DNA from 3 places in the Paenibacillus sp. FSL R7-0048 genome. Region 3 is predicted to be linked to each of the others. Evidence: predicted binding sites of a transcription regulator. Region 3 holds the regulator's gene; each other region holds the start of a gene.

Region 1 (8,562 bases), 1.3 Mb from region 3:
ACTTTGACCCGGGTCGGCTCTTCTCAGTGTAAGCAAACTTTAACCCTCCTTGGTTCTTGAAAACTAGATTAATCAATAATACAACAAATTAAGATGTTATTCGACAGTAATCAATGGGCTCGGATCTCTCATTTCACTGTACGTACCGTTTGATATACGGCGGTTCATGAAATCTTACATATTAAAAAACTCCCTCCAGAGCTTGTGATTAGACAAGCTCTGAAAAGGAGTGTTATTACCCTGAGTCCTGTGTGTTTGAATGTGATTCCCAGATATACAGAACCTTTTTTGTGTTCCACACTCTCTGCGTTCAGATATTTGGATATGCAGCCATGTTAGCAAAAATGTTAGCAGAAAAATATGAGCAGAGCCTTACGATCCTGCTCATTTCACTTCCAAAGACGGTAAGGGGACAATCTATGGACCCTACCCATTCGTTATAAGGAAGATTTCAGATTCGCAAGGGAAATGCGGAAGAAAATTAAGCAGGGCATGTATTTGAGCATTTTGCATTAATCTAAGTCCTTGCTACACAAAGGAATTTTGGATATAAAAAAGGACTTCACCCCAACTTGGAGAAGTTTTTTGGTGACGAAACCAAAACACTCAAGAGGAGGAAGCCCCCTTTGTATATTCTCCAAGAAAGTCTATTTTCCTTTGAAGAGCTTCAAAAAATGGATTCCAAAGAACGTCTTCCCATCTTTTTCAGCGCTCTCGACCTGCGTCCTTATGCGAGAGAATTGAGAAAACCTTCACCCCGAGGAGCGGAGGGGCACTGTCGGCAAGGCATTCTTCGTGCCTTACTCGCGGCTCCCTTGGAGAACATCGATACGTTCACTGGCCTCGCACGCAGACTGGAGTTTGACCTTCGTTTCCGTTACCAATGTGGACTTCGGCTAGACATCCCTGCCCCTTCGATTTCCACTCTAAGCCGGGTTTTTACCGAGTTGACTCAGAAAAGCCTTGCCCAGCAGTTGTTTGAGGATCTTGTGACTCAGTGCCAAGAAGCTGGAATCATCGACGGCACTCATGTCGCCATCGACAGCGCATCCATTCACGCTTACGAGAAAAAAGAACCCAAGCGAAAAAGCGAGCTCACTGGCAATGCCAACTGGGGTGCAAAGTTTGACACCTTCGGCAATAAAATCAAGTGGTTTGGCTATAAGCTGCATCTGGCCGTCGATGCCAAAAGTGAACTTCCGATGGCACTGAAGGTAACCCCTGCCCATGTGAACGACGGAGACGAAGGGCCTGCACTCACGACGCTGGCTGCTGCAAAATCCAAAGTGAAATTCTTCATGCTGGATGCGGGCTACGACCAAATGAAAAACTACGAGGGAGCCCGGAACGTCAAGGCACAAGCCATTATTCCGCTGAATCCACGGAATGAAAAGGAACCGCCAGCAGGAATTACGCGCAAAGGTACGCCCTGTTGTTCGATGGGCTTTCCCATGACGTATTGGGGGCAAGAGAAGACATCTTTGAAATTCCGTTGTCCACATGCGACAGGACATGTGAATTGTCCTTTAGGCATGGCCGCTTGTTCGTCCTCTAATTATGGAATGGTGGTCAAAGTTGACAGCCAAACGGATCTTAGACGTTACGCTCTACCGCATCGAGAAAGCCGAGGCTGGAAGGAGCTTTACAATAAACGGACCAGTGTAGAACGCTGTAATTCTCGAATGAAGACCTATTTAACCGCAGACCAGCTCCATGTCTGGGGGATTCAAAAGGTAACAACCCACCAATATTTAAATGCGATTGTGTTACTTGCTGCTGCACTTGCCATTGCGAAGCAACGAGTCCAAAACGCCGCTTAAAATTTATGATTCTCCGAAATTCTGCCCGTCTGACCATTTATAACCGAAATCACAAAACGGGGCTTTGGAAGTGGTTAGACTACGACCTTAGAATCGAAAATTGAATTATGCAAAATGCTCAAATAGGTATAAGATCATAAAACTCAACGCTTAATTAAAAGATCAGAACCATAAACTTACGCCTATCAATAAAAGTATACTTGATTTCACTTTTCTCAACTCAAAATGAAAATATACTTTCTTCAACTTGCGCACGTGGATGTACTCCGATTTTAAATACTAGATTTTTATCATTAATAGTTCTCCATATTCGTTTGACTTCCACATAATATTCAAAACAGCATAGCTTAAACTTTTTATTACTCCCACAACCACAATAGTCATTTCTGCCCAAATTATTGAAGTCTCTAAAATGCATAGGATCAGTAAAAAGCTCCCAAGCTCTCTTCTCCTTCTCATAAAAGAAGACTTCATTTTTTAGTGTTGATCCACTTACTTTGCCAGAGTTGTGGCCAATATAAATTGCAGAAGGAGATCGCCATTCAAAATAAGGTAGGGCCTCTTGAAGTGTACTCTTTTCTTTCCCAACACATTTTTTATAGGAATTATTTATGATAACTTTGTTAATTTCGAGTACTTGTTCGTCAGTAAGATAATTTATGGATTGAGGTCGAATATATTCTGGTTTATGTCCATGATAGAAAATTGCATAATACTCATTGGAAAGAGGTACTAATATTAGAACCTCAATAAGTCCTAAATGTCTATTACTAATATCAGAGAATCTACTTTTAATTCTTAATGCAGCTGTAGAGATGTACTGATCGCTGATTAAGAAATTCCCAGATTTGCTTCTAATAATAGCAAAATCATAATATTTTCTGATAGTTTCGCTAAGATTGTTTATGTAATTCGTATTCGATAATTTGTTAAGCATCGTTGAAATCCGATTCTCTTTACTTGTAGTCTCATGTTCAAATTCATACAATAACGCACCACTTCGATAGTAATAAATTATTATTGCATTAAGGTAGGAACGGATATACTCTTCAACACTACTTAATTTCCCCTCACCACAATCAACCTGCCTTAGTAAACGTAATACTTCAACAATAGCTGGCCCAAAGTCATCCTCAATTTTTTGAAAAAAGTTTTCTATTGCGTTGGTCGCTAATTGTGAATGCTCATTTGTAAAGCGTTCTGACATAGAATTTCGATAAGGGATTTGGTACGGATCGGCATTTTTTTTCAACCAACACTTCAGAAACTTTACCCTTATCAGCAAAATGTTTAAGAACATTCTGTGGAATATAATGTTGATTTTTCACTATTTCACCCATTTAATCACCTACCATTAATGTCAAATCATCATCTTCAGTTGCTTCAACTACAATTCTATATCAACCCAAAATTACAAACTAAGGCCTAGCCCTTCGATTCAATTACGTTTAAGATATCCTCTATTTTTATCCATTCTGATTGATCTCCAATAGTTCTCAATTCAATTCGTTGTAACTGATAATCTACAGTCATTACGATACCGTGTAGCACTCTATCATAATTAGGATAAAATACTTTTAACCATAATGGACTATGATCTTCAATAGACTTATTTATGGCACTTTTTATCACTAGTAATTGAACCCTAGTAAGTTTAGGTTTTGTACGTAATATAATATTTTCTTTATCCAATAAATCCCCATCTATTTTTCTTTTCATCTATTATCCTCCTGATAATTTGTACAGTAAGTCTAGCAAACACCTATAAAAGAACATTTGTTTGTATTATATATATGCGAACATCTTTTATCAATGATTAACTTAGTATCACTTGCATATATTGCTCAGTGGTGGCGTTATAAATTTATTAAATGATAACTTACATCAGTAGTAGCTAAGTACTCTCGAAATGGCTAAAATGAATTTTGATTACACAAAAACAAAGACTGTAACTCACAACGAGTATACAGTCTTTGTCTTAGCAGCAAGCTCGGCCTGCTGGGTAATTCTACCCCAAGCTTCTTAAGTACCGTACCATTCCATTACATTCATGGCGATCATCTTTTTGACTTTGATTAAGATTAATGGCATTCGCAAACGCTATACATATGACTGGTATTCCTTTCCAACCTTTAGTCTTCCTCCTGCAAGCATTTGTAGTGCACAGAATGAGGAGAAAATAGCAGAAATATTAATAGCATCAGGCTTCTGTTGTTCTACTTGAAAGGTAATTTATAACAAAAAATAGTGAAATATTCCGTTTAAACGGAATATCTCACCTATTGAATTATTGGTTAATATCTATATTTTGGACCGTAAAACATGTACCTACTGCATATTGATTCCTCTATCGAAGCCCTTAGGGGTAACTTGATAATTCACATTAGATTTAACAGTTAACGCTATCAAGATCTCTTATCAGAATAAAAACATCCCCACGATGGAGACTTCTCATTCTCGCAAGGCCAGTTGGCATTGGCAAGCGTTTCCGTTCTAACTTCGCCGCTTCCGGCTATAACAATCCAATCCCCCTCTTGGAGACATTGCCAAGCAGTACATCTCCTGCAGTAAATACATGAGATTTCTCAATATCTTTAATGAGAAGCATCACGGAAGCTCCGCCTTTAGCCACATTGATAGTATCCGGATTTAACTGCTGAATTAAGTCCTTAGTCCTCGAAATTCAGGAGGTCTTTAACCTCCAGCTTATCCAACTTGTTTATGATCCAAGTGATACATAATTATTATATATATTGCTTAATAGATCGATCTTTTGAACTTATATCTGGGATGTTTTGTCATCAAGTGATATAGCATAGCTGGCGGATATCAGAATCGTACTGCAAAGAAACGTCCAGATCAGCAACCCTAGTAAAACCCACATTTTATCTCCTCCTTCACTCTATTGTTTCTCTGTTCCCCACTGATGGTGGCCGAGCAATTGTTGACCAAGTTCAGTAAGAAAAGCCGGGGGATGTTGCCCCTCGAGATATTGCTGCTCCCGCTGTTTGATCAAGGCATGATTGTTCTCTTGAGCCGGAATATACCTTAGGGGGAACCAATCTCTATCCGTATAACTCGTAATCCGCAATCGCCGCTGGTCAATAATAATTAAATCAGCCAGGTTGGCTTCAAGAGCTAAAATTCGATTTCCATCTTGCATGTTAATACTGCTTCCGTCTATATTAACGGACAAGAGTCTAGGATACCCGTCGATTTCGCACTGCAAAACTCCACCCAGATAGCGGGAGTATTCAAGATAACGGCAAATGCCGAATATATCCGTGGCATAGACCGGATGTCCCAGATATACTGATGATGATTCAAGGAACCCGTCAATGGCTGACTCTCCATTTGTCTCCACGCTTCAAAACGCAACACGTAGAAAAACGGAACTGCTTTTCGCATGTGCACGTATCCTTTCTCTTCCCAGGTATGGCGAACCGCGCCGTGGTCAAGTATCAATATGTCACCACATCCATTCGCTTAAAATCTCTTCTTATCCTCATATCAATTTTACAAATGAACCGAACGGGGAACAATAAAGGTTGTTGTTGTCTTTCGGTAAAATATGATATATCTTGTCATTATAATGTCATCCAATCAATAATGTTTGAAAGTAGGTGTCTTATGCGCGAGAGCAACGACTTATTATTAACCCATACTTCTTTCGCCTACAACAGCAAGCTGATTTACGCTGGTAAGTTAAGCGACAACCCGGAGTGGAAATTTGCGCTTCATAAGCATGAAGATTTGCATGAAGTTATTTTTATTGAAGGCGGAATCGGTTCGTTTGTGATTGATGGTAAGGCCTATACTGCAAAAAAAGGGGATGTATTGATTTATAATCGGGGGATTTTGCATGAGGAGCAGTCTGATCCAGACAAACCATTGTTTACCTATTACTGCGGATTTCGCTTCAACTCTCCTATTGCCGAACAACGTGATTGGGTCATTCAACCCGACCGAGAACCAGTCATTCGTTCGAACCATTATTCAAATGAGCTGTCCTTGCTGATGAAGACATTATTTGGCGAGTTTTCGCTGCGAAATAGTGGTTATGAACAGATCTCTCAGCATTTATTAGAAGCTATCCTGCTCCTGCTTGAACGCATGCTTCTTTTGCAGCATCATACTACAAAGGAAGGGAAATCCCCGCTTGCCAATCAAATCAAAGAATATTTAGACACTAATTACAGACGCAAGCTAAGCCTTATGGACCTGGCACAATTTTTTCATATCGACTCCTATTATCTGGTTCACATATACAAGAACAATTTCGGAATCTCACCGATCAACTACTTAATTCAGCGCCGTATGGGAGAAGCCATGAGACTATTGGCCAGTACCAACAAGAAGGTATGGGAGATCGCCAAAATGGTTGGATACGACAACCCCAATTATTTCTCCATTCTGTTTACCCGTGTAATCGGTGAATCCCCCCGCAAATTCCGAGAGAGGAACCAGAAGGATCTGTATAATTAATGATTCAACTTCAGGAGTTCATTTTTCTAAACAAAACCTTTCTTATTACAGGGTGAACTAAAGATCCAACCTTCAGTTGATAGAAACGGACGTTCTTGTTCTTCTTAGTTTTGGTGGGGGCATTTTCGAGAATTCAAGGTATGAGTTGCTGGAGTGGGGTCTGAAAAACCAGAATCACTAGCCTCATCTGCGAAGAAAAAAAGAGCCTCTATGTATGTATAGACCTCGGAACCGGAGGGTCACAATATCTTATTTGTTTTAATAGATTCTTAACTCCCTTGTATAAAGGGGAGGGGTACTGCCCTCGACGAGCTGCGAGCGTTGGGAGTCTAAGCTTGTTCGCTGTCATGTACACCATCGCAATCAAGTTTTGGACATTACGGTAGTCCCGCGTTTTTCTCTTTACCGCTTGGATGAGCCCGTTAATAACTTCAAGGAAGCCATTCGTCATTCGACTATGAAACCATCGTAAGATGCATTCTTCGTGTCGCTTCAAGGTAAGCGTCAAACCTAGCCCACCTGTAAACCTGACGCCAGTCATGAGATCATAGGCATATCTTAAATCAAGGTTTTGGATAACTCCATCATAGGTTTCAGTTGGGAGCGTCTAGCCCCAATGTTGTCAGGTTAGTAGAAATTGGTATAGCAGAGGTAAACGATAGGAATGGATGAATCCGTGTGAAAAAACAAATCCACTACGATATCCCATGTGTTTAACAAGATGAAAAGCGATGAATTTAAAGAAAGTGCAAAGCGGTACGAGAAAGATTTTAAACGAAATCGAAAAATGGGATTTATTCCGTTGCTGCTGCTCGTCCTTCGAATGGTTCGAAAACCAACACAGTTAGAGTTGGATGAGTTTCGAGAGCGATTTATGCCAGAAGAAGCAGCAAAAACCACATACACGAAACAATCGTTCTCCGAAGCCAGACAAAAATTCTCTCCCACTGCGTTTACGATGCTGAACGACGAATTAGTTCGAGCCTTCTACGAAGAGAATGCTTTAAAAACGCACCACGGTTTTCGGCTACTGCCGATGAATGGCAGCGTGATGGAACTACCCAATACCTCGGAAACTCGGAGTGTTTATGGGTATACCACAACATACAAGATTGGGTTTCGGATCGCCAGAGCTCTCTCTTCCCATTTGTACGAAGTGGAAAACAAACTGATTGTAAGCACCTGTCTCAGTCGATATGACGATAATGAACGCGATTTGGCCAAACGCAATATTGAACATCTGTTGCAGTTGGAGTCATCCTCAGTTCGAAATCTAATTCAATTTGATCGTGGTTATCCGTCTGCGGACTTCTTGTTGTACTTGCAAGAGAGAGGGATCGCTTACTTGATGCGGGCACAAGGATCATTCTACAAAGAAATCATGAACACCATTCAGCCGGATGAAAACGTAACGATAGAAATTACGAAAGCCAGAGCCTACCAGCTTAAGAAGCAGGGTAAGATCATTCCGCCGGGAACAGTGTTGCACGTTCGAGTCTAGAAAATAGAGCTGTCCACCGGCGAAACGGAAATCCTGCTGACGAACGTCAGCGCGGATGAACTGAGTTACGAAGCGAGTAAGCCGCTGTATTTAAGATGGGGAAATGAAACTTGCTTTGATGATTTGAAACAGAAGTTTGAGATTGAGAATTTTCGGGACAGGAGCCCCAACTCATTGAGCAGGACTTCTACGCTAGGGTTCTGCTGCAACATGGCTTCCGTAAGGGAACAAGAGGCTGAGGAACAAATGATGGAAACTAAACGAACGGAGCCCCTGAAGTACAGCGAGTATCGAATAAACCAAAATATCTTGGTCGGCAAACTACGTAACCGGCTCATTGAAATGGCGTTGGAAGAGGATGATGGAAAACGGGAGACTCTACAGGCTCGCTTTCTGGAAGAACTACAGCGTAATATTGTTCCTGTCGTCAAGGGTCGCTCCTTCACGCGCGACAAACAGACAAAAGCTAATAAAAAAACCAAGAGGCGAGGGCTATAAATGCTTAACCTGACAACATTGCGTCTAGCCCACCCCATCCATTCCCGTAAATAGACATCGGCTAGAATTTGAGGCTGTGTCCGGAGCTCCTGCAGAGATAGCTTTAAGCGGTAAGATTTTCCCATTTGGAAGTGCCCGTCCTTTAGTTTTTCCAGTTTCAGCTTCTGTTCGTTCTTTAAGGTAGATACCTTTTTAGCCACAGATATCGACTGTTATTCAATTCAGGAACTCGCTTTTGTTCTTCTTTGCGAACTTCAT
Region 2 (6,366 bases), 1.4 Mb from region 3:
TCACAATAAAAATAACCCGTTCAGCCAGAACCGATACGGGTTATTATAAACGCGGATTATCTACGCTCGTCACTTCTGCTTCTCATTCCGGCAAGTCCCAAAAGTCCAAGCAGACCGAGCCAGCCCCAGTTAGATCCTTTGTTAGTTGCAGCATTCGTTGTTGTACTAGTTGCACGGTATTTGCCGGTCTGTGTGGTGTTGGTTGCCGGGTTGACAGTGCTGTTGGTTCTGTAGTTGTTCCGGGTGTCATTGTAGTTATTGGTGTTGTAGTTGTTAGGTCTGTAATTATCATCGATGCGGATCTTGTCTTTCATAATGCTCTCATGCTGATTCATTGTTCCCGTGGTGCCGTTCATTAAATTGCCTTCCGTGTTCATCATCCGAGTGTGTTCCGCAGTCCCATCCATCCCGGTATTCGCGGCGGGGATACCGCCCAATGCTGCTGATCCCACGGCATTTGATGCATAGCTAGCTCCCATTAGACTCATTGATAATACAGTACCGCATGCAAGGCTTGTTATCAGCTTGTTCACAGTGTTATGCCTCCCTTTAAGGTTAGTTATCACTGATAATTTCCCCTTGGACGACACTGTCTATGCATGGTGGTTTTACTCTTTTACTACATTAACTGTCTTAGTCACAGCATCATAAGTAACCTTTGCTCCAAGCGCCTCAGCCAGCGCACGTATGGGCACATAGGTTATTCCGGTATCAAGAACGCCATCGGTAAGCTTGCGGCCGTTTAGGTTAATGGTCACTGTAACGTCTTTGTTCACTTGATCATCCCCTCCGGTAATCTTTTTTAAAGCCTCTTTGGCTTGGTCCGTCGTTGGACGTTTACCTGCCCGAAGTTGATCTATAGTTAATCCGAAAGTCATTTGCAGATGTGAATAATCTTTAAAAGAGGTCCAGTCCCCGCCCCATTCTAAACCAAGCCGCTTAGCCTCCTGTACAACCTCTTGCCAATCCGCTGTCTTATCCTTATCACCATCACGATTGATATCCCAAGAAAGGCTAGTGCCATTCGGCAGCAAAAGCGCAAAATCAAACGCAAGACCATAATTATGATAGCTGGTACCGCCTTTAGCGTTGGTAACTATCGGTCCTGGTTTGCTTCTACCCTGCGCATACAAAGCATTTTGCTCAGCAATGGTCCGTAGACCCTGAGTAATAACGATAGGGACTCCTCTCGCATGGCTTTGCTGAATCAAAACATTCGCACCTGCCGCCAAGACAGGATGAAGCCCGACCAGACGCGCCGCGGATTTTTCCCTCAATTGCTCCAAAGTCAGCATAGAATCACCCCTTTGGTATATTCAATGATGACGCTGCCCTATTTGCCTGTACCCCTGTCCCCTTTAGGATGATTTCCACAAAAAAGGACAAAATATTTAACGAAAGGTGGGAGACATATGGATATTCATAGCGATAGCTATAAAGTTGCAGCCCTTAGTGAACAGGAAGAAGCACTGGAAATTATTCGGAATGCTGAAGCTTCCATTGCACATCTGACCGGTAATCCTACCGTTACCTTAATCGCTTATGAGAAAAGCGAAGGCAACGGCTCTCAGCATTAAACGATGTAGACCTCGACAATATCATCCACATCGATCCACTTCCATTCCTCCGCCCACTGCAGCTTAAACTCACGCGAGTGGGTGTGAATGGAAGTCACAAAACCACTTAACATAGTATTTTCAAAAGGGTCAAAAAGAACAACTGTCACTCGTACATGACTCCGCAACGACAAAGCCAGTGTACATTCAATCTCCTCCAGCTTCTGCTCATCCAGAATAGGCTTGATGCGGCGCAGCGTTTCCCGTTCATCTCTTATAATTCGTATCTTATGCTCCGGCAGCATCATGCGGCTGCTTTCCCACAGCCCGTTTTTCTCCAGCTTTTTGCCCATGGTAACCCCTCCTTAATTATATATCTATTCCTCTCAACACGAACGTATGTTTGTATTATATCCGCATCTTCGCATATTAATCAATAATCAGGAAAAAGATACCTTTTTAAGGGTCACTCTTTATTCAAAAGATATATATTAATGTATATCTATTCAAGCTAAAATTCGCAGCAAAAAGACGCTGACAGATAAACTGCGCAGCGCCTGATTTGATTTATTCTTGAACAACGTCCCCAGACTCTGAGGTAGCCTGACCTTCGGAGTCTATAAGTCCTGTTGCTTCTCTTGCCTCGTTAAGCTTGGAAATACCGAATAACATCGCTACATCAGCGTTCTGATTCAATTCATTAAATTGCTCAGCCGTAACGTTTGCGGAATCAGCGCCTTGAGAGGCCTCTTCTTTTAAAGAATAAGCACTTTCAAAGGCAACTTTAGACTCTTCGAGCAACTTACGAATGTCTTCAGGCAAGCTGGAGGAAATTTTTACTTTCTCGGCTTGATTCGATAAATCAGTTGCGGTACTCTGGAATTGCTTAATTTTCTTCTCCAACTGCTTGTCCGTGAGTTCTCCTGCTGAATAACCCGCAATGGCTTCGTTGAACTCCGCTAAAGAAGTTTTTCCTGACTCTTCAAGTTTAGACATTTCATTGTAGAAGTTTTGCACGGTTTCCTGCACTTCTTCCTCCGTGGCAGGTGCCGATGAAGTTGAATTATTGCTGCAGGCGCTAAGGATGACAGTCATCATCAGCATTCCTATTAGTAAAGCTTTTTTCATTATTTATCCCTCCACTTAACAGGATAATGTCGGTTTGTGTAAAGCGCAAATGAAATATATGTAAAATGACTGTTATGTTATAATTATTTTAATTGTGATCAGGAAAGGAGAGTATTTATGCCTTATTGCACCACCTGTGGAGCGGAATACAAGCAGGGCGCTAAATTTTGTGGAGAATGTGGAACCAGCCTTGACGGTACCGCTCCAGTAACCGCTCATCGACCAGCAGTAGATAATCATGTCATTCAAGAAGTCGTGCTCTGGAAAGGCAAACCTGCCGGCATCTCGGATCGACTCAAAGGAATCGTAGGACTTAACACAACTTCATATACCATTACAAGTCAGCGTATTATGGTAAAGACCGGACTTATCGGTAAAAATGTTGAAGAAATCGAATTGCTGCGCGTACGCGATTTATCCGTAAAACAGTCTATCATGGACCGGATGCTTGGCATTGGATCATTAACTGTATTTTCTGATGATGCCTCAGCGCCTCAGCTTCTTTTTCGAAAAATCCATGATGCCCAAACCGTCAAAGATGTTCTGCGCAAAGCCGTTCGTGACGAGAAGATCGCCAACAACATTAGCTACCGCGAGCAAATTTAAGACGTTCATACGTAAAAAGGCCCCGGAAAACCGGGGCTTTTTGCTTGCGCTTGCACACTTGAAGTACTCTTTTTATGGAAGATAAAATGCCCCCGCTGGGATAACCCCCTTGATCTGGCTCGGACTCTCCCACTGCAAAACAACCCGGGCGTCGCCCGCATTCTCATAATACTCCACCTTTATTTCATACGGCTTACCTGCAATCAGGTTTATGCTCCCTTTTCGTTCCTGGCCGCTCTGATTCACCCAACTATCAATGACTAGCCCGCCATCAATCCATACCCGTATCCCATCATCAGAGTAGGAATAAATGGTATACACCTCGCTAAAAGCAGCCGTCAGCTTCCCACTCCACCGCACAGAGAACGCATCTACACGAATGGCAGGATCAGGCGAACCTTGTCTCCATGAAAAGTTAATATTGGCATCCGTACGCAACAGTGCAGGCGTGCCGCTAAGCGTCATGTTATTGTAATATTGGCCACAGAGTCCACTCTCCAGCACACTATCCCCGATAGCAGCGAAAGCGGCGGCCTCAGCAGCATACTCCTCTCGTGTGAATACCATTTTATCGTTCATAAAAGCTTTTATCACAGCATCGGTATTCTTCTCATAGAGGAGTTTCCCCCAGGTCAGCTGATAAGACCATTTGGGCTGTGTTTTGGACAACAGTTCAGCAGACGGAAGCTCTCCATTCTCACCAATCGCAATCAGCTTGCCACGACCCAGATCCCATAAATTATCATAATGACTAATCTTGAAATCCGCGTCATAAATGTCGAGCGCCAGCACATCTACCTTATCACTGCCCGGATAGTATTCTGCCGGCTCATCACACCACTGATTTTTTGCATTTGGACTCCAAACCCACAATAAATTATGCAGCTTATGATAATTGGTAAAACGATCGAACATAAGGTTCCACAATGCAGCGTAATTGCTCTTTTGCCCCCACCAAAACCATCCACCATTCATTTCATGATACGGCCGCCAAAGTACAGGAACCCCTGCGTCATTAAGCTTTTTCAGCGACAGGGCTATCTTATCCAGATCAGCTAACAGAGCATTATACTGGGTGGTACCTGGGGTTATATATTTATCAAAATCAGCATTGTTTAGGCTCGTATTTACATTCCCCCAAGTTGGCGCTGTCCCCGGTAATGCAGCGTGATAACACATCGTTACGATCCCACCGGCCCTAGACCAGCGTATCGCACTGCTGACGACCCAATTCCGTTGATTGTCAATTAGAGCCTGTGACTGATTATTGATTGCGCCCAGCTCGTAGCCATGAAGCGCAGCATATTGCCCACTCGTATTTTTAAGCTTCTCCATGAGCTCGTCTGCACTTTCCAAATAATCATGTTGGCCGCTTATCACACCCTTTCCCTGCAAGTAATAGAGGGTATTCAGCAATAGCTGAGCCGAGGACGACAGCCCCGAATCCGCCGGAGCCATTTGTAATCTGCGAAAAGCCATCTGCCACTGCACATCGCCCACGAACCTTGATGCTGAATCAACCATCTGACGAATAATCCGCTGCTCCATCTATTCTCACCATCCTTTTAAATCTTTTTAAGTTATAGTATGGGGACGATAGTGACATGAACTCAGCGAATGGACATGAAGTTGTAAAATAAGTTGGGACGATATAAGGAACTGCTGAATAAATTCACGGCTCAACAAAAAAAAGGAGCTCCGCGGCTCCTCATTATTTCTTATCTTGTGTACCTTAAAGGCAATAGCTCAGTGATTTCATATTTAGCTAATCGGTCATCCTCCGATACAATTATCTTGCAGTCTATTCCGTAATCCGCAATTAACTCTCGGCACATGCCGCAGGGAGAAACTACTTTAATCTCTTTTCCCTCGCTGTCTGGATCAGAATGCCTTACCGCAACAATCGTATCAAATTCCTTATAACCTTCGGATATCGCTTTGCCAATCACCATCGCTTCTGCACAGACTGTAATCCTCCCCATGCTGGCTTCCACATGTACCGCTGTAAAAATCTCTCCTGTTTTAGTACGAAGCGCTGCACCCACATGGTGCCGTCCCCATTCATAACGCCTGGTAATTATATCTTCGGCAGCCGCAATAAGCGTCTGATCCTCAATGGTAATTATGTACTCCATATCCAGTTCCGTCCTCCTTTATTTTACCTAATTATATTAAATCGCACTGAATTATGATATAAGATATACTATTTTAAGTGCCAAAAAAGGAGGAGCAGAATTGAAAGTAAAAAAATGGATCTCCAGTCTCATCATTGTTGCATTACTTGCTTTGGCTAGTTACTGGTTTGAACAAAACGGAGAGCCTACAGACCCCTCGTCTCCATCCGATTCGAGTGTTGTTCAGCTAACCTTCCCATCAGACCGCTATCCTGAGACCGCCAAACATATTCAGGATGCCATTGCGAAGGGTGAATCCGCCACATGTACGATTAACCGAGAGCAGGCTGAAGAGAACCGTAAAGAGTCCTTAAAAGGGATTCCCACTAAAAAGGGATATGACCGGGATGAATGGCCAATGGCTATGTGTAAGGAAGGCGGCGTTGGTGCCGACATTGAATACATAACGCCAAGCGATAACCGCGGGGCAGGAAGCTGGGTTGGCAATCAGCTGGAGGATTATGCAGACAGAACCCGGGTAGAATTTATGTTTAAATAACGGTCTGTCTGACCAGCCCCAGGCAATAGAATAGCCCCACCTGGCATTCGCCAGATAGGGCTACACTGCACATCAGCTAACTTAGAATAAGCAAGCTTTAGTGATGATAACCAGCAAGATGAAAAGTACCAGAATTGCTCCTGTTGAAGTCCAAGGACTACACACCGGACCTACTGATGCTGGACTTACTACCGGACCTACGTTACAACCACAACCATGTTCCATTCCCATTTTCAATTCCTCCTAATGATTAATGACTACAGCACAAGATATGTAAAAAGGAGATAAGCCGTTTGGGCGAATTGGCAAACAAATGCCAATCACCTAATGAATTGAAGGTGGACAGTCGATAAACAGGATATACACAAAGGAGGTGCAATATGGATATAGCTGCATTATCAAT
Region 3 (8,562 bases):
TGTACACACACGTCAATAACCTGTGCCCCACTCTTCACCTGAGCACGGGCAATTTCTGAGGCTTCTTCATATTTACCTTCGACGATAAGACGTTTAAATTTACGAGAGCCAAGTACATTCGTACGTTCACCAACCATGTATGGGCGGTTGTCGTTCTCAATATAGATAGGCTCAATGCCTGAAAGTGCAGGCGGATGATTACCTGCCAGCGGGCGTGGAGGATATTCTGAAAGTGCTTCCTTCATCGCACGGATATGCTCTGGTGTCGTTCCACAGCAACCCCCTGCAATGTTCAGCCAGCCTTTTTCGGCAAAGGCTGCAATCTTGCGAGCTAAAGAATCTGGAGATTCATGATAATGTCCGTTCTCATCCGGCAATCCTGCGTTTGGATAACAGCTCACGGCTGCGGAGGAGATCTCCGAAAGCGAACGAATGTGATCCCGCATAAACTCAGGACCAGTCGCACAGTTGAGGCCCATAGAGATAGGCTTCAGATGTTCTAATGAGATATAAAATGCTTCAATATTCTGACCCGCCAATGTAGTACCCATTGGTTCAATTGTTCCGGAAATCATAACCGGCAATGTGATGCCAGTCTTTTCAAAAGCATTACGAATACCAATACTTCCAGCTTTAACGTTAAGTGTATCTTGAGAGGTCTCCAGCAGCAAAACATCTACTTTACCGTCGATCAATGCCACTGCTTGTTCCTCATAGCTATCAACTAACTCTTGGAAAGTAACGCCTCCAGTTACTGAGAGCGTTTTTGTTGTTGGACCCATAGCCCCCACGACGTATCGCGGACGGTCAGGTGTGTCATATTTGTCTACTGCTCTGCGAGCCAACTCTGCTGCCGCTAGATTGATCTCACGTGCCCGCTGAGGAATATCATATTCAGCTAGCACAACAGAGGTTGCACCAAATGTGTTAGTCTCAATGAGATCAGCCCCTGCTTCGAGGTACTGCTCATGAATCGTCTGAATGACTTCTGGACGTGTTAATACCAGCATTTCATTACAGCCGTCCAGCTCATCGCCTCCAAAATCTTCTCCAGTAAGAGGCACCTGTTGGATCATCGTGCCCATTGCGCCATCAAGGATCAAAATCCTTTGTTGTAAGCTTTCCTCAAGTGTATATTTAGCCAACTAATAGTCCCCCCAGTAAAACATTAGAGTAAGTTTAGCAGAATAAAGGAATTTCGAAAAGCCTTCCTTTCCACTCTGCTTTATCTGTTATTGCTCAGTAACCTTTGCGAACCTTTGAATCATGGTTTCACAGACAGCTCTTTGCTAGGCATAGAGTGCTGTGTCCGGGCTGTCACATGTGAAGTGACATTATATTGTCCTTCCTTTTCAAGGGTCCCTTCTGCTTGATAGACTCCTTTACCAATTAGCTTTCCCTTAAGCTCTATTTTCTGTCCCTCATCATTTTTATTCACAATTTCGAACAGAACCTCTTTTGCATCATCTACTGCCTCGTTATCTTGGGTCACCACAGCTTCAAAGGTTACCTTTTGATTTACAACAACTTCTTCAGGACTCCATTGTAGTTCGACTTTGATAGGTTCCATAGACATGTTCATATTCATGTTATGTATTTCTGAATGCTTGGTTCCATTTGAAGAACATCCACCTAGTACTAGAAGTGTTGCACCTAATAATACAGCGACTAATTTCTTCGATCTCATCATTTGGAGCCCTCCCAATCATTATCGAATAATAAAAATCTACCAATTCATGTTATACATCTCCATCTATTATACACATTATTATTGGTTTTTCAGTATTTTGCATCAATTCCGCATTAGTCTTGTGACTTAAATCATTTACTTAAAAATCTAATGAAATCCTTATGTTAGTATGTATGTACAGAAAAGCAGCGAGTTTCTTAGGATCTCAGAAACTCGCTGCTTTTATAAAGTCTTTATGTTGGAGCTAATAGCTCTGTATATCTTACAAGGATTGAACTAGTGGAAGAAGTTCCTCAAGATGATTGATTTCATGATCCGGATGAATATCAAGACTAGGTGCTCTATCTTTTCTATTAATCCAGACCGTGGTCAACCCTGCTGCCAGCCCCCCACGGATATCCGTTGTCAGCTTATCGCCGACCATAACCGCTTGCTCAGGCGTTACATCAAGAAGCTCTAAAGCATGCAGGAAAATTTCCTTATCCGGTTTGCCTTTACCAAAGCTTCCGGAAATCACAATATGATCAAAGAAAGGAATTAACTCGGGCACACCATCTAGTTTCTCTTGTTGCAGTGCAGGACAGCCGTTCGTAAGTAGCAAAAGCTTCACTTGACCCCGTAACTGTTCCAGTACATGCATTGTTTCTTCATAGATGTATGGACGTTTTCTGCGCTCTGCTGCGAATTTAGTTGCCAAGGTCTCAGCTAGTGCTTCGTCTTCCACCCCTAACACTGCAAGTCCGCGACGCCAAGACTCTTTACGATATACCGGTGCAAGCTGCTCCAATTGACGGAATTCTGGCTGTTCACCTGCCGTAAAGTTAGCCCAGAGTGCTTCATAAGGATTAATTCCGATCATCTTTGTAAATGGGAACGTCTCATAAGATTCATACAAGCTACTTGCTTCCTTACGAACTGCAACTTCTAGTTCTTGTGGATCAATCGTATCCCCGGCGGCTTCACAAGCAGAACGAAATGCTTCTTCGACGCTCCGATCATCCCACAGCAATGTATCATCAAGGTCAAATAGTACAGCAGAAATTGGCATTACAGGTCTCCCTCTCCCTTTAACTGGTCTAGTTCTATTCGTGAACTACTTCAATGTTGTGAGCTTTAGCAAATGCTTCTAATCGTGTACTCATCGCATTAGTATCATAGCGATTCATAAGTTTTGTGAAAATCCATTTCGTACGTTTCCCTTTGTGCTTAATGACTACAGCTCCACGCGAAAGGGTGATTTTCTCAATATCTGCAGCTGGAAGTCCGCGTTCGCGATTGAATTTAATAGTGGACAGTCTTGCTTTTTCCACCTTCAAGTACGGACGACGGAAGAACAATAGCGCTGCCAGCAAATAGTACAGTACTACTCCCAGCCAATTAGCCAGCATGCCATTGCCTTTGGCCTGATCAATAGAACCAACTACCCAAAACATAGTGCCAAGTATCACTAACACTACCGGAAATGCAATGTTGCGACCTTTAAAGACTTCGGCATTCTGGGTAGGAGATTTAGAGGCATAAATCGTATCCTTGCCTTGTTTCTTTCTTTGCTTGTTGATTTGCTGTGTGTTGCGTTGAACCATTCTTTCCCAAGAACGGGCCATGTGCGTTCCCCCTAGTCATCCTGAAATATCTATGAAAAGGAACAGCGAGCTAATGTTTAAGCCCCTTGTTACCTTGTTCATGCTCATCGTTATCTACTACTTCAATAGTATTTAATTGTGCTCGGAAGTTATTGCGGATATTCCCCAGGTAAATTTCACGAAGCTTGGCGCGTTCCGCCACTTCCTCTTGATTAAGGCCTACGCTCTTCTGTTTGCGTGCCAATTCGTTAATTCGCGCGACCAACTCATCAATATTCAATACTTTCCCTCCCCCTATAAATTAATTCTAACTCTGCCATGAGAAAAAGAGCTTGTCAAGGTCTACTCCCTGCAAGCTCTACTGGTCATTCTATTATGTTCTCAGAAAATTAATAAATAGGTAAAGTAAGTATGTCTCCAGCGTTAATTTGACTACTCTTAATCCCACTTGAACGTTTAATTCCTTCTATATAAACAACTGTCTTCATATCAGCAGGTTTATTCTTAAGAGCAATACTCCATAGTGTATCTCCACGTTCAACCACAATCCGCTTCTCTTCCTTCATTATAGTCGTCGATCCTGCAAACACATTTCCCACTACTGTTAGGCCAGAAAATACTAGCACGATAATCAATATTAACTTAATAAAGAAATCTTGACGGAACAACGAAATCATCCCTCCAAGCAAACGTTCCGTTATCTCTTTCACCTTAGCGGAATTACGGGCAACGTCATTATGTCCTAAAGATTCAACCACTGGGGCCTTATCGTAGATGCTGCGGTATGTACTGTATTTTAGCATAATTATCATCCTCCAAACACTTGTTCTTACTTTCGAATTCATAATAACACGAACATGTGTTTTGTTCAATACTATTTCAGAACAATTGTTCTCTTTTTTTCGAGAGACTCAAACGGTTCATTTTATTATCATTCATCTACCATTTTTTAACTCTAGCAGATTAATATTTATAATAGTTAGAACTTATGTTTGTGCGAACGGTAGTTCTATGTTATAATTTTCCCAAACATTACTATATGGGGTTGATTCCAATGTCAAAGATTTCAAGTCGCCAGCTGGCGATCCTGGAATTTATACGAAGCGAAGTCCGCAGCAAGGGTTATCCACCTTCCGTCCGGGAAATTGGAGAAGCTGTTGGCCTTGCTTCCAGCTCCACAGTTCACGGTCATTTGGACCGGCTTGAGAAGAAGGGACTTATTCGTCGAGATCCAACGAAGCCACGTGCAATAGAATTACTAGGCCAAGAGGATTCAGAGAATGTTCACCAATTCGCGCAGACCATCTCACGGATTCCTGTCGTAGGTAAAGTTACCGCCGGGGTACCTATCACTGCTACAGAGAATATCGAAGACTACTTCCCACTTCCTACTCACTATGTAGGTGACAACAAAGTATTTATGCTGTCTGTCATGGGTGATAGTATGGTTGACGCAGGCATTATGAATGGTGACTATGTGATTGTTCGCCAACAACAAACAGCGGACAACGGAGATATCGTTGTAGCCATGACCGAAGAAGATGAAGCAACCGTTAAGACCTTTTACAAGGAACGTGATCATATACGGCTTCAGCCGGAGAATCCAGCTTATGAGCCGCTTCGCCTTAATCGCGTAACTATTCTCGGAAGAGTCATCGGATTGTTTCGAGATATCCACTAAGTATGCACTTCTAACATAAAAGGCTGGTCCGCATATGCGGACCAGCCTTTTTTCTACGTTTTTTTTGCTTTTCCAACCACAAACGAACATTTGTTCTCATTGGCTAAAATGGCCATTTTCTATGAATAACCCTTTAGGCGTTCTGCTCATATCCTAATTAGAAAGGAGTGTTGCGTATAATGCCCAACTACCGAATTATTGTAGATCTGACCCAACGAATGTTATATCTTCTGGACAATGATATTGTGATTAGAGGTTTCCCTGTCGGCATCGGTAAGATGTTAACCCAATCCCCGGTGGGAGAATTCACTATTATTAACAAACAACCCGACCCAGGGGGTCCCTTCGGTGTCTTTTGGATGGGACTGTCTAAACCACACTACGGAATTCATGGAAACAATGACCCTTCCTCCATTGGGAAAGAGGTGTCCCACGGCTGCATCCGGATGTACAACGAGGATGTGTTAGCACTCGCTGCTATTGTCCCAATAGGCACACGAGTAACGATAAGAAATTAAATTCGAATGGAGGCTCGGCAACCCCCAAATCACATTAAAAAATGGGGGTCATTACATAAGTAAGTATTTTTTCATTAGCATACTAGGAGTTTGATGATTATATGTCGAATATTGTTAACAGGATTGCAAATTGAAAAGGATGTGTTTAGTTTGAATAATTCAAAAATTAGAACCCTCGTCGATTTTAAAGTCGATGCACTGGGTAAGCTGTCCGGTTTACTTTTAAATGATGAACAAGCTAGTGGAAAAAAAGTGAATTTGCTCACCTCTTTTGGCAGCATTCAGGGAATCGTCTCTCCAACCGTCTCCAACAAAGAGGATGTATTTGATTTAAAATCGTTGATGGATGATGTAATTGTAGACGAATACATATCTTATTTGGGAGCAGAACACCCTGATAAAAATTTCAGCTATAACTTTGTTGTCCTCAATGACGTTACTGTAAGACCTTATGCAAGTTATGGAACTCCGATCGAATACAAACAGCTGATTGTTTATACTGATCATATCACTGCCTTCAATTTTCTATAGGTTTACATAATCACCTTAAAAAGCACCCTTGCAGCAACCCCCAATTTTGCATCATTTGCAGAATCGGAAGGTTTCTCTGGGTGCTTTTTTTGGGTTAATCGTGAAGCCGATCCTATAATTCCACGAATTCCCCTTTTAAAAGATACTAGTGGGGATCATTCAGGCATATCTTTCAATAAGCAACAATTTGAGTCTAATGAGATAACTAGGAGGTGTGATTATATGCTGATTATCCTGATGTACTTATTTGCTATTTTAGGAGTTGTTTTAATTCTAAGTGCCGCCATTATAAAATTGAAAACGCTATCTGCTTCATCTGAAATTTCTAAGCTAGTTAATGCGACCTCATCTTTTAACATCAGCTTCACCAAAACATTCATTCCCCCCAATCAATCTCACTTGATCGCACTTAACGAGCCTAATAAAAAATTAGCAATTGGCACCAAAAATCCGAAGAGTAACAAAAAAGCAGTAGCAAAGCTATACTCATTTGATAATGTAATGGGATCCGAGATTGTGGTTAACGCACTTACCCTTTCAAAAGTATCCAAAAGACATCAAAACAGCAAAACTACTGCAACAAGTGCAGATATTAATGTCCTTAAGGACACCGATGAAGAAGCTAATGTGATAGAAGAGCTTACGCTTAAAATATATATGAACAGCAAAGAAACGCCTGTGTATTGTATCTCCTTCTTGCCGGGTTTATTGCCTATTCAACAATCCGACAACCAGTACAAGGAAGCTTACTCCCAAGTACAACAATTACATGCACTGTTCAGGTCAATCGTATCTGAATAATTAAGTTGCTTTTTGCGCAATAAGATGTGTGAATTATTTTTCGCAAAAGCCTTTGATGTAGACGCCATATCGCCATACCCCCATTTGTTTTCGACATAAAAAAATCTAAAATTGCACACTAAACCCATCAAACTGGTGAATGCCCGTACCATGTGCTACTACCTTTTGCTCACGTAACTCACGAACCGCTTTTTTGACCTCTTGTAAAATAGATGGATCTAAACCCAGTGTATTATGAGAACCGAATACTTGGGTAACTCCTGGAATTTCCGTAATCTTTTCTAAGGATGCCACTAAATCAACCGGACTAGTCGAAGGGTAAAAGGCATAGATTGGCGTAACGTCATACAATAAATCACCTGTAAACAGATATCCGTTGGCATGATCAAAAAGGCTGATATGACCTGGCGAATGACCTGGTGTGTGGTATATTTCTATTTTACGCCCGCCTATGTCGAGCACATCCCCTTCTTGTAAAAGAGCTGTTGGTTTCCCTTGAAAAGGTATGTAGGTGTTAGGATCAAAGGTTTCAGGAACAGGAAGGCTGATGTCCCGGCTCATATCTTTACGAATCTGGGCAAGGGACAAGCCTTTTATTCCGTTAATCAGCCAATCCGCATCCTCTTTATGTACATAGATTGTCTCGAATTGCCCATGACTGCCAATATGATCTGCATGCACATGCGTAGTTATGACAGCGATAGGTAAATCCGTTAACTGATCCGTTATTCTTTTTATATTATCAATACCTAATCCCGTATCAATTAACGCGGCTTGTTTTTGCCCCAAGAGTAAAAAACAATGCACCTTTTCCCAATGTCCATATTCACTGATTGCATAGGTGGTCGGATCAATTTCCGTTACTGTAAACCAACGATCTTTAATCAATTACGCTCCCCCATTCCATTTTTCCCTTACATGCTCTTCTCCCTTACAATAATCCGCCTGTTCATCCGCTTGATAGATTTCTTGATAGGGCAAAATGTTGATTTTGCCTGAGTCTGGATATTCGCAAATATCTATTCCCTGATTCGTTCGGAGATCCAGATACCTGCATGGTGCATCGGAATGATTATAAAGCTGGTGCGCCCCTTCCGGTCCCATTTCAAAAAATATTACATCCCCTTCAGTAACCTCCGTAAAACCCTCGGGTGTTCTTAACATCGCTTTTCCCGCTAAAATCACAAATATTTCTTCAGCATTTCTATGAAAATGATAAGGAAAAGAATATTTATCAGGATCTAAAGATCTGATATCAAAAACTAAATGCTTGGAGCCCACCATTTCAGCTAACCTTTCACTCGTATGCCAAGCAAACTCTAGGATCGGGGACTGTTTTTGTGTAAAAGAGACCGTATTTTCATTAAAAATCTTCACCATCTGCAACACTCCTCCTTATGTTGTGCGTTCATTTACAACAAATAAAGAATCCCAGCTACAGCTAATGAAATAAGACCACCTAAAGCGGACCAATTCGCTACTTTGTTTTTAGCTTTACGGTCTTGCTTAGATTCCGAATAAAAGTTACCTCTTTGTTGTGTACCTGTCGTGAAGGCTCCAACACATATACCTGAAATTATAAAGAAGCCCAATCCTATGTAAATAAAAATTTGCATGAACTTACTCCTTCCCAGGAAAGAATTAGTTATCTATATATAAGATATTTTAACATTAAATCCCTCTACTACGTGCCATGACTTTCGGACCCAGATGACGCTATTTGCTAATTTTGAGCCTTTGAAGCATGGTTTCGGACTC

The links. The regulator LexA, encoded in region 3, represses DNA repair genes until DNA is damaged. The targets are predictions, from matches to a motif close to CGAACATATGTTCG.
Region 1: NSQ91_RS23535 (YolD-like family protein) is a predicted target of LexA. The motif match lies at 3,590-3,603, and genes of this name have one in related genera.
Region 2: NSQ91_RS24125 (YolD-like family protein) is a predicted target of LexA. The motif match lies at 1,949-1,962, and genes of this name have one in related genera.

What each region holds. Positions count from the first base shown of each region.
Region 1 covers NZ_JBBORF010000001.1:5,277,956-5,286,517, forward strand. Annotated here, with positions in the region: gene NSQ91_RS23520 (sensor domain-containing diguanylate cyclase) at 1-36, opposite strand, end outside; gene NSQ91_RS23525 (transposase) at 627-1,820, shown strand; gene NSQ91_RS23530 (DUF4238 domain-containing protein) at 2,041-3,072, opposite strand; gene NSQ91_RS23535 (YolD-like family protein) at 3,246-3,539, opposite strand; gene NSQ91_RS23540 (hypothetical protein) at 4,723-5,184, opposite strand; gene NSQ91_RS23545 (AraC family transcriptional regulator) at 5,451-6,305, shown strand; gene NSQ91_RS23550 (transposase) at 6,514-6,846, opposite strand; gene NSQ91_RS23555 (hypothetical protein) at 7,027-7,806, shown strand; gene NSQ91_RS23560 (hypothetical protein) at 7,981-8,304, shown strand; partial or broken gene NSQ91_RS23565 (transposase) at 8,480-8,562, opposite strand, start outside.
Region 2 covers NZ_JBBORF010000001.1:5,432,504-5,438,869, forward strand. Annotated here, with positions in the region: gene NSQ91_RS24110 (WGxxGxxG-CTERM domain-containing protein) at 57-533, opposite strand; gene NSQ91_RS24115 (M15 family metallopeptidase) at 609-1,295, opposite strand; gene NSQ91_RS24120 (hypothetical protein) at 1,413-1,577, shown strand; gene NSQ91_RS24125 (YolD-like family protein) at 1,574-1,909, opposite strand; gene NSQ91_RS24130 (hypothetical protein) at 2,124-2,684, opposite strand; gene NSQ91_RS24135 (PH domain-containing protein) at 2,802-3,290, shown strand; gene NSQ91_RS24140 (glycosyl hydrolase) at 3,363-4,838, opposite strand; gene NSQ91_RS24145 (cytidine deaminase) at 5,009-5,425, opposite strand; gene NSQ91_RS24150 (NucA/NucB deoxyribonuclease domain-containing protein) at 5,526-5,963, shown strand; gene NSQ91_RS24155 (hypothetical protein) at 6,045-6,194, opposite strand; gene NSQ91_RS24160 (YjfB family protein) at 6,344-6,366, shown strand, end outside.
Region 3 covers NZ_JBBORF010000001.1:4,023,062-4,031,623, forward strand. Annotated here, with positions in the region: gene metH (methionine synthase) at 1-1,085, opposite strand, end outside; gene NSQ91_RS17970 (FixH family protein) at 1,265-1,690, opposite strand; gene NSQ91_RS17975 (HAD family hydrolase) at 1,953-2,738, opposite strand; gene NSQ91_RS17980 (hypothetical protein) at 2,773-3,294, opposite strand; gene NSQ91_RS17985 (DUF896 domain-containing protein) at 3,344-3,553, opposite strand; gene NSQ91_RS17990 (LysM peptidoglycan-binding domain-containing protein) at 3,663-4,076, opposite strand; gene lexA (transcriptional repressor LexA) at 4,328-4,954, shown strand; gene NSQ91_RS18000 (L,D-transpeptidase) at 5,134-5,472, shown strand; gene NSQ91_RS18005 (hypothetical protein) at 5,623-6,003, shown strand; gene NSQ91_RS18010 (hypothetical protein) at 6,226-6,804, shown strand; gene NSQ91_RS18015 (MBL fold metallo-hydrolase) at 6,910-7,692, opposite strand; gene NSQ91_RS18020 (cupin domain-containing protein) at 7,693-8,184, opposite strand; gene NSQ91_RS18025 (DUF5316 domain-containing protein) at 8,217-8,420, opposite strand.